3 regions of the Dorea sp. 210702-DFI.3.125 genome follow, and region 1 is predicted to be linked to each of the others. Evidence: riboswitches for the same ligand, from Rfam matches in the RefSeq annotation. Region 1 holds a riboswitch; each other region holds the start of a gene.
What was found. A riboswitch is a leader RNA that binds a small molecule or an ion and turns the genes downstream of it on or off. The one in region 1 is predicted to bind cobalamin.
Positions count from the first base shown of each region.

Region 1 (3,288 bases):
TAAAAATACAGAAACCTCTATCACGCTTTCTTTTTATTGCATTGATAGAGGTTTCCAATTACATACTATTCATTTCACATTTTGTTACAAAATAAAGCTTATTACTGTACCAATTCCGGATTGGACACACTGACTTTATGGTCATACCATTTACCCTTTGTTCCAACCAATGCCAGATCAAATTCATCGTCCAGTGTCGGTACCGGTACGTCAAAGGAATATACTTCCTTTGGCGCGGAACCATCAGAATAAGTAATCTCTGTTGTCTCTGACGGATCAATAAGATCTGCCCCGTCTTTCTGTGCATCTTCTGCTGAGCCTAAGAATAACTGTACGATATTTTTAGAATTCAATGTAATATGTACTGTCATCTTACCATCTTTAACAGTCAGCGTTGCTTTTCCGTCATTATAGTCCGGATTCTCGTGGAACATACCGCTGTCTGTATTAAAATCTACCTTATAAGTTCCATCTTCCAGCTCAGGCTCCTTCGCATCTTTGCTGTCAGTCTTTGCTTCTGACGCATCATCTTTGGAAGCTTCTGTTTTTGTGTCATCTTTCTTATCCGTATTACTTCCGCATCCGGCAAGCATTGTCATTGCCATACTGGCGGAAAGTAATAAAACTAATAATTTCTTTTTTAACATGTCCATTCTCTCTTTTCTAATTATTTTTCTTTATAATTGTACTCTGAAAATCTGACCTGTCAACTATTTAGCTTCAATTGCAGCTTTTGTATGTGCTACATAAATCTGCTGAATTGCATCAATCTCTCCAAGACCTGCAATCTGTGATTCTACACTGTCAAATGCTTTTGACGCTTCAAACTGGCTCTTCCATGAATCATCATCGTCTCCTGCCATATCATTGTTCGCATGATCTCCTGCAACAACCATCAGTGGACGAAGGATTACTTTCTTATATCCGGCCTCTTTGATTTTCTCAATGACTGCCTGACACTCTGTATCTTCCGGCTCACCTTCTACAGTTCCGATAAATACATTCTTATATCCAAGCTGCTCAATCTGTGTCTGCATCTGATCATAACTTACATTTGCAACGTGTGAAGTTCCATGTCCCATGAATACAAATGCGGTTCCATCTTCGGCTGCTGCATCAATGCTGTCATAGTTTGCTGTCTTAACTGCTTCGTCTGTGATTGCTTTTGCAACTGCTTCTTTGTCTGCATTGATAACTGTTGCATCTGCTCCAACTTCGCCGAGAAGAGGCTCAGCAATCTTTACAGATTCAAATTTATCTTTATATTTTTCCACTGTCTCTGATAACTCATCATACTCTGCGCCATGCATCAGATGTGTCGGCTGAACAACAAGGTTTTTAACTCCATTGTCTACTGCACGCTCCAGCGCCTGCTCCATGTTGTCGATCTTCTCATCATCACGGGCCTGTACGTGATTGATGATGATCTGAGCTGTAAATGCTCTTCTTACTGACCAGTCTGGATTAGCAGCCTGAAGTGCTTTCTCAATTCCACCGATATCTTTTGTACGGCTGTCATTGAATGATGTACCAAAACTTACAACAAGAAGTTCATTCTCACCAATCTCGTCCTGATTTAACGGATCATCTTTCGAAGCGTCACCTGTATCTCTTCCGAAGTAATCAGGATCTGCGTTTTCACCTTCTACTAATTCTTTTTGGGCATCTGTTAATGCGTCCCAGGCTTCCTTAGCTTCTTTGCACTGTTCATCTGTCTTGTCAGTTCTCTCCTGAACATAGATATCATCAATCAGTTTTGCCACCTTGTCTGCTGCCACCTGATCGCTGTCCTCCTTCGTATTCTCTGTCTTTGCATCACTCTTTGCGTCAGAACTTCCTGAATTTCCTCCACATCCTGCAAGCAGAGACATACTCATAGCTGCAGTAAGTAATACGACTACCAATTTTTTCTTCATCTTTCCATCCTCCATTTTTTTCTAAGATACAAAATAATTTTTCCGGAGGTTTTTTATTACATAAAAATTCATATAATAAAAAATCCCTGCCATTAAAAAATGAACAGAGAGTACGCAAAACAAACTATTGACGAAATTATCTTCCTTCCGTCAAATAGCCTTTCTATGTATTTCGTACTGCCAGTTCCTCGTGGCCTGAACAAATATGTTCCTGTACTGTGAAAGGCAGGTATCCCGGCTTATTGCTCAGGCGCTATAAAATCAGCCTTCCCGGTCTCCCAGTGGCATGTAGGATTCAAAGCTCGCAAAATACGGTGACGAGTTCGTACAGGATTCACACCTGTTTCCCTTTTCACCAGCCAGATAAATAACTTTTTATAATATCTTTCTCTGACTGACACCTCACGCATTTTTTATTCTTTTGTATCTTTAACTATTACTTTTACAATCTAACACATCTGATAATTACTGTCAATACATCAGCCTGTCAGACTGTATTCCATATTGGTTTCTCACTTCCATTACGGTCGGGATAAAATCCGGTCGATTTCTCTGGAAGCCTCACTCTTTGTCAGTGTATGTATGTCCATTTCCATAGAAATATTCTTCTGTTGCATAAGCCTTGTGAGAAATGCGATCTGTTTTGCGGTTATCGGTTCTTTTTTCTTCACTTTATATGCCAAGGGCTGTGGTTTAAAAACCTTCGGTTCCTTTTCCTCATAAAAATGCGCCATAGACTGATACAGTTTTGCGGTTGCCAGAGCATCATGATATGCACGGTGCGCCGCTGCATTTTCGATATGATAGTATTCGCAGAGTGCGCCAAGCTTTCTGGATGGGAGGTCTGCATGAACAACTTTGGCAATCTTAAGTGTATCAATTCCCATATGATCATAGGTGTAACCAAGTTCTTTTGCTTTTGTCTTCACAAAGCTGAAGTCGAACTGCACATTATGTCCAATCAGCGTATCCTGTTCGCAGAATTCAAGGAACTCCGGCAATACTTCGCCGCAGTTCCCTGCTCCTTCTACCATATCATTTGTAATTCCGGTCAGTTGCGTAATCATCGGAGGTATCCCGGCCTCCGGTTCAATAAAACGAATAAAACGGTCAACAACTTTTCCTTCCCGTACTTTCAATGCACCAATCTCAATAATCTCATTGTGCTCCGGGCTAAGTCCAGTCGTCTCTATGTCAAATGCAACATATGATTTTAACATCTTACTTGTCCGTCTCTTTCTCATCCATTGCTCTTACTTTGTCATTTGCATACAATACGCCGCGCATACAGCCATTGCCTTTCACATCTGGATAACCTTCCTCATTATAACAGACTGTAATCACACAGCCATTGCGACAACCAGTACAAGTA
Region 1 is NZ_JAJCNF010000002.1:20,687-23,974, reverse strand. Features, by position in the region: gene LI164_RS01240 (hypothetical protein) at 102-647, opposite strand; gene LI164_RS01235 (sirohydrochlorin cobaltochelatase) at 711-1,916, opposite strand; cobalamin riboswitch at 2,123-2,336, opposite strand; gene LI164_RS01230 (PolC-type DNA polymerase III) at 2,438-3,136, opposite strand; gene LI164_RS01225 (hypothetical protein) at 3,138-3,288, opposite strand, start outside.

Region 2 (3,288 bases), on a different contig from region 1:
GCAACATCAGAAACAGCCTCTGTACCTGTGTTATCTTTCACAACACAACGATACTGTCCGGCAAGCTTCTCTTCCATTGTAAATGTGTAATTTGCTGTAACTGCACTAAGATCACTGCAATTTGTCCATGTTGTTCCATCAGTACTGTACTGCCACTGGTAACTAAGTGTAGTTCCTTCTTCTCCGGAAGCATCTACAAAAAGAGATACTTTATCTCCCGCTTTCGCAGTTGTCTCTGAAGCCGGCTGCGTTTTAATTGTAACTACCGTCTGCTTTTTAAAATCATCTAAAGCCGGAAGTTTCAATGCAAGAGAACTAGATGTACTAAACTTTTGTGTTCTTCCATTTCTCGGTACAAAATGTACTTCTCCTCCCGCCATTGAACTCGGTACTTCAAAAGTAAACTTCTCCAAATCCTTTTCTGTATCTACCACTCCCATAACCAGCGGAGTCTTTTCTTCATCGTCTTTGCTTCCGATATAAATTGCATCATAGGTAAAACTTCCACTGCTTGCACGTTGTACCCAGATTGATACCTGAATCTTATCCCCTGCAATCTTTGCCTCTGACTCAGCAATGTTAAACATGGGATATGCCTGACCCGGTTTCTTTGTATCGTCACTTGCAAAGATGGCCTGAATTCCATCCTTTGCTGCATAAGCATTATCATTGGAACTATCACTGCCAGTATTTCCACCCTGGTTTCCACCATTTCCACTGTCATCTTTTCCATCTTCCCCAGATGCCGCAACTGTTACATCTGCTGCTTCTGACGTGACTTCTCCAGAAGCATTCTTTACTACGCAGTGGTATTTTCCAGCCAGTTCTGCTTTCATCTGGAAACTATAATTTGCACTCTTGGCACTTTCCTCTATACAATCTGTCCAGTTCGTTCCATCTGTACTGTACTGCCACTGATAAGTGCAGTCCGTTCCATCTGCCTCTACAGACAGGTTCACCTGCTTCCCTGCTTTTACCGCTGCAGACTGCGGCTCGGAAGTAATCACAGGTGCTCCAGGATCCGGAATACTCATCCAGAGATAATTATCGCTCCAAGTTCCTTCATCATAATGTCCAACTGATATTGGAATCCAACTGTTTTTCTTAGATAATGGAACTTCTATTGTAAATTTATAATTAGATCCATTATCTGTTCCTTTTATAACAGGATTCTTAGTCTCATCCGTCTGTGGTCCGAGGTAAATTGCATCAAATACTTTTTTTGCACCTGTGTGGAAGGTAATCTTCATTTTATCTTCCTCCACTGTTACCTGTGCATCCTCAGTCGGGAACATTTTATAAATATTCCCATCATTTTTCAGCACTTTTACACCATTAATAGCTGCTGTCGGCTGAACCGGAGTCACTGCTTCCTGCGTTGCTATCTCATTTGTCTGAGCGTTCTGTGCTTCCTGCTGACCACCTGTCCCATCTGCCGGGGCACCAGTATTTTCTTTCTCCTGTGAAGCTTCCGGTTGTGCAGGTGTCGCATTTTCTTCTGCTTTTACTTCTTCTTTGCTTTCCTCTTTTGCAGGCGCACTTTCCTGTACATTTTCTGACTCACCAGACGTATCTTCCACCTGCTGTACAATCTCTGCCACATCCTGGTCTTCTGCATATACATTGGTATACGACAACGGTGTTGCCACCATAGATGCCACAAGTACTCCAGCTAAAAAGCTTGCACTTTTTCTCTTCATCTTTTCCTCCTTATTTTGTTTTTACCTTGTAGTTTGGGAATTATCATGAAAATAATTGTACGACAAAGAGAAATCTTCTACTTCCTGATGTAAAAGATTTCTTACTTTTTATATTTCGGCACAATCAATTACTCGTGATCTGGAATTATCATTCCATGTACCAACGATCGGCAGGTTTCCTGACTTGTAAATCTTACATAGAATCTCCTTCCCAGTCTCCCAGTGGATGTCTAACACAACCTCAGATTCTGTGCTAATACATGATCTATGTATTCACTCACAGTGACGAGTTCGTACAGGTCTTGCACCTGTTTCCCTTTTACCTGTCTTCTAAAAACAGCACCGAACGTTCTTCATAATTTTCCATAACAAATATAACATTTAGACTTGAGAAAGTCAATGAAACCGGGGTTTTATTACAATTCATTATACTTCAGTGGCATGCTTAAAAAGCTTTCACAGGATTTCTCCCATAGAAGCTTCTTTTTTCAATTTATACGCCAAATTCCTCATACAATTTCTTACGATATTCCAAATCCTCCAACGCCTTAATACTATCTTCCTGACGATTCTGCTTTGAAAGCTTCATTAATAAATTGGCAAGCCGTTCTTCCCCTATACGTTCTCCTTCTTTTCTTCCTTCCGCTCTTCCTTCTATTCTTCCTTCTATTCTTCCTTCTATTCTTCCTTCCTCTCTTCCTCGTATTCTCCCTTCTCTTAAACCTCGCTCTGTTGCCTCTTCTCTTACCAGTCTTTCTCGTTCTTCCATCTTCATATACTCGACCTCCACACTTGTACTTGTTTTTATCTCCTGTATACTCTCATGCAGACGGCGAAGTCTTTCATCACATTCCTCTGGAAGTCCATGTTCATTACTCTCAGTAATATAATGAAGAAAATCCACTAATTCTTTCGATACTTCATCTTCATTTTCCCCTTTTGTACTGAGAAATAATTTTGTAACCTCATCTCCAAGTAATAAATCTGGCTGTTCCTTGCAGCGACTTTCAAACGTATAGCAATACTTCTTCATTCCATATGGATCATAGTCACAAATTACAATAATAAACAGCGGTTTTAGCTTATCAAAACCTTTTTCACCGCTTTTCAACATTGGTGCGTCCATCAATGCCTGATAGAATCTGGTTCGTTTTGGAATATTTCCTTCCTTCCGATTCTGCATCTCTACATCAAAAACGCGACCATCTTCAGATTCTGCGACAAAATCCATTCGGATTCCACGTTTTCCCGGAATATTGTGAATAACCTTCTGACCTTCTTTCCACTTGAGGCTTTTTAATCGCAAACCAGTAGATAATTCGATAATTGTCTTGCAATTTTCCAGTTCCGCGGTTGCCACATCAAATAGAAAATCGTCCGTGAGATTCATCTCCTTTAATGGCTTCCATCTGTCTTCCTGCATGATTAAGTTTTCGGTTCTCTCCATACACTTTTCTCCTTGTATTATACCATTTATAGTTATTTTTTCAAACATGGAATATCGGACGAATCTGTCCGTATGATCAGAGCAGAACTGCTCTTAAATTAACTTGATCTTTTTCGAATGTTTGAAGTGGGTATATCATAA
Region 2 is NZ_JAJCNF010000006.1:27,790-31,077, reverse strand. Features, by position in the region: gene LI164_RS04540 (immunoglobulin domain-containing protein) at 1-1,700, opposite strand, end outside; cobalamin riboswitch at 1,852-2,062, opposite strand; gene LI164_RS04535 (Rpn family recombination-promoting nuclease/putative transposase) at 2,194-3,147, opposite strand.
Region 2: linked by a shared signal. The riboswitch ahead of LI164_RS04540 (immunoglobulin domain-containing protein) and the one ahead of LI164_RS01235 (sirohydrochlorin cobaltochelatase) in region 1 are both predicted to bind cobalamin.

Region 3 (3,288 bases), on a different contig from region 1:
GCATAATTTTCCACATGAACTTGCAAAAAACTGGTTGATGAATCAGAATAAGGTATGATATAATTTTATATCAGAGAATAGGCATTGTCTTATGACAGTGCTTTTTTGGGGTAAAATATAACGGGGAAATGAAATCAAGTAAAGAGAGGTTAAAATCATGAAACAAAAGAAAAAAATGTCCTTGGCAATGCAGATTTTTATCGCGTTGATTCTTGCAATTGTAGTAGGACTTCTGATGCAGAGTCATGCAGAATTTGCAGAGAGTTACATTAAGCCGTTTGGAACAATTTTCCTGAACCTTGTAAAGTTCATCGTAGTTCCAATCGTATTATTCTCCATTATGTGTGGGATTATCTCCATGCAGGATATTAAAAAAGTAGGAGCAATTGGTTTAAAGACCGTTGTATACTATATGTGTACAACCGCATTTGCAATCACATTTGGATTGATTGGAGGAAATCTGTTCAAAGGAATGTTCCCGGTCGTTGCAACAACAGACTTGACTTATGAAGCAGCAGAGTCGGTATCATTTATGGATACAATTGTGAATATTTTCCCATCCAATTTTATTGCACCGATGTCTGAGTCCAATATGCTTCAGGTAATTGTGATGTCAGTATTGTTCGGATTTGCGATTATTCTGATTGGACCGGAGAAAAATCCACGTTTGATTCAGGGGTGTAATGATCTGAATGATATGTTTATGAAATGTATGGAGATGATCTTAAGATTATCTCCAATCGGAGTATTCTGTCTGTTGTGCCCGGTTATTGCAGTAAATGGTCCGATGATCATCGGTTCACTGGCAATGGTGCTTTTAGCAGCGTATGTCTGCTACATTATACATGCAGTTGTTGTATATTCATTAGCAGTAAAGACAATGGGCGGTATGAGTCCGATCGCATTCTTTAAAGGAATGCTTCCGGCAATGATGTTTGCATTTTCCAGTGCTTCTTCCGTAGGAACACTTCCAATCAATATGGAGTGTGTAGAGAACATGGGAGCATCAAAAGAAGTGACTTCATTTGTGCTTCCGCTTGGAGCAACAATTAACATGGACGGAACTGCAATTTATCAGGGAGTATGTGCAATCTTTATCGCGTCCTGTTATGGAATCAACCTGACACTTCCACAGATGCTGACGATTATCCTGACAGCAACACTGGCATCTATCGGAACAGCAGGTGTGCCGGGATCTGGAATGGTTATGCTGGCAATGGTACTTACATCTGTAGGACTTCCAGTAGATGGAATCGCTCTTGTAGCTGGAGTGGATCGTATCTTTGATATGGGACGTACAACAGTAAACATCACAGGTGATGCAAGCTGCTGCATGGTTGTCACAAATCTTGAGAAAAAGAAAGCATTAAGAAAAAAATAAGTATGTAGTTTCGCAAGTAGGAATGTAGAGCCATTCTTAATTATGTACACTTGGTTTTTATGAGTTTATTCTTTTTAGGAATTCCATGAAGACTGAGTGTATTTTATTTGAAAAAACGATAATTGGGTAGATATATCAATATTATTTATTTGAAATAAGCGTGCTTAATAATTATACTGGATGCAGAAGACTATATTAGTGATGGATTTGACATTTAAAAGGGAATCTGGTGAGAATCCAGGGCAGCCTATTCTACTGTAAGATGGACGAAGCTTCAACGGAGTCACTGGTATTTATATCTGCAACAGAACAGCAGTAATATAAGCCGGGAAGAGGAAAGCAGAGGATGAAATCAAGCCAGGAAACCTGCTATATAGGAATTGGGATTTTCGGTAGGGAAAAGAACAGACACTTCGTTTTATTTTCCCTGCCTTTTTTAGTGGAAAAATATTTTATACTGATCGTTCATGACAGTGATAGAAGTTATAGTGTATAAAATCCAGGGAGAATATTGAGAAACTTATTGTTTGCATGTATAATACGAGGAGGAGATTTATGCACGAATTAGACCAGATGACACCGAATCAAAGACTGAATGCTTTTATGACAGGACAATCGATGGATCGAATGCTTGCAATGCCGGTCATAGTATCTATGTCAGGCGATGTATGTGGGATGACTCATCGCGAGAAAAGAAGCTCACCGGAGAATGAGGCAAAGTGTCAGATTGAAGCGTACAAAAGATTTGGTAATGACCTTGCAGTCATTGAATACGGGCTTCACATGGTAGGAGTTGGGCTTGGGGGAACGACCAATGATCCGGAGTTTCAGACACCTGCAATCGCAACGTATCCGCTTGAAAGTTTGGATGATATTGACAAGCTGGATCCGGAACGTCTGAAAAAAGAAAATGATCCGCACCTAAGACATTGTCTGGAGGCATGCCACATTGTAAAAGAAGAAATTGGTGATGAAGTACCGGTCGGGGTTCTGATTACTGGACCATATACAGCTGCCACAAGCTGTTATCCAGCAGAGAAGCTGTTCCGTGCCATGAGGAAATCACCAGAAAAGGTTCACAGACTTGTGCAGTTTACAACAGATTGTCTTATCGATATTTATAAAGAGTTCATTCAAGAAGGGGTATTGATCCTACAATGTGATCCACTCGCTTCTGGCACAATCTTGAGAAAGAGTCAGTATCAGGAGTTTGTGCTTCCGTATGCAAAAAAAGTAAATCAGGCAATTCATGATGCAGGAGGAATGGTCTGCTATCATATATGTGGGGATACGACCAAAACAATTGATGACATGGCAGATGCAGGAAGTGATATGATCAGTGTGGACAATGTCGTTGATTTGGAGCATGTAAAAAATACAGCAGGGCAGAAGATGCCGATTCTTGGAAATGTGGCACCGGTCGACTATTTTATTCAGGGAACAAAGGAAGAAATGGATGCAGCTGTAAAGAGGTGTTTGCAGAAAGCATGGGATTCACCGAATGGTTATATTCTTGCCTCTGGATGTGATCTTTCCGGTCAGGTAAAATTGGAGAATATTGAAGCTTTTATGAATGCAGCAAGAAAGTATGGAAAGTGGCCATTAGATCCTAAGAACTTTGAATAAAATGTGTCGGAAAGAGAATCTGCCCAATTTGAATAAAAAGATATAAAATCAGAAAACTAATCTGATGGAGGTAGATAAACAGGACATGGTTGTTCAGATCATATCTGGATTTCGGGGATCCGGAAAAACAACATTCTTAAATCAATGTATAGAACAGGTAAAGGGAAAGACTGCGGTAATTCAAAATGATTTTGGTGCACAGGCAGTTGACCGGGAAAATGCAGAAGGCAGCTTGATTTATGAAGAAATCGGTGAGGGCTGCATTTGTTGTGGGATGGCAC
Region 3 is NZ_JAJCNF010000006.1:15,186-18,473, forward strand. Features, by position in the region: gene LI164_RS04490 (dicarboxylate/amino acid:cation symporter) at 158-1,381, shown strand; cobalamin riboswitch at 1,561-1,770, shown strand; gene LI164_RS04495 (uroporphyrinogen decarboxylase family protein) at 1,937-3,007, shown strand; gene LI164_RS04500 (leucine-rich repeat protein) at 3,072-3,288, shown strand, end outside.
Region 3: linked by a shared signal. The riboswitch ahead of LI164_RS04495 (uroporphyrinogen decarboxylase family protein) and the one ahead of LI164_RS01235 (sirohydrochlorin cobaltochelatase) in region 1 are both predicted to bind cobalamin.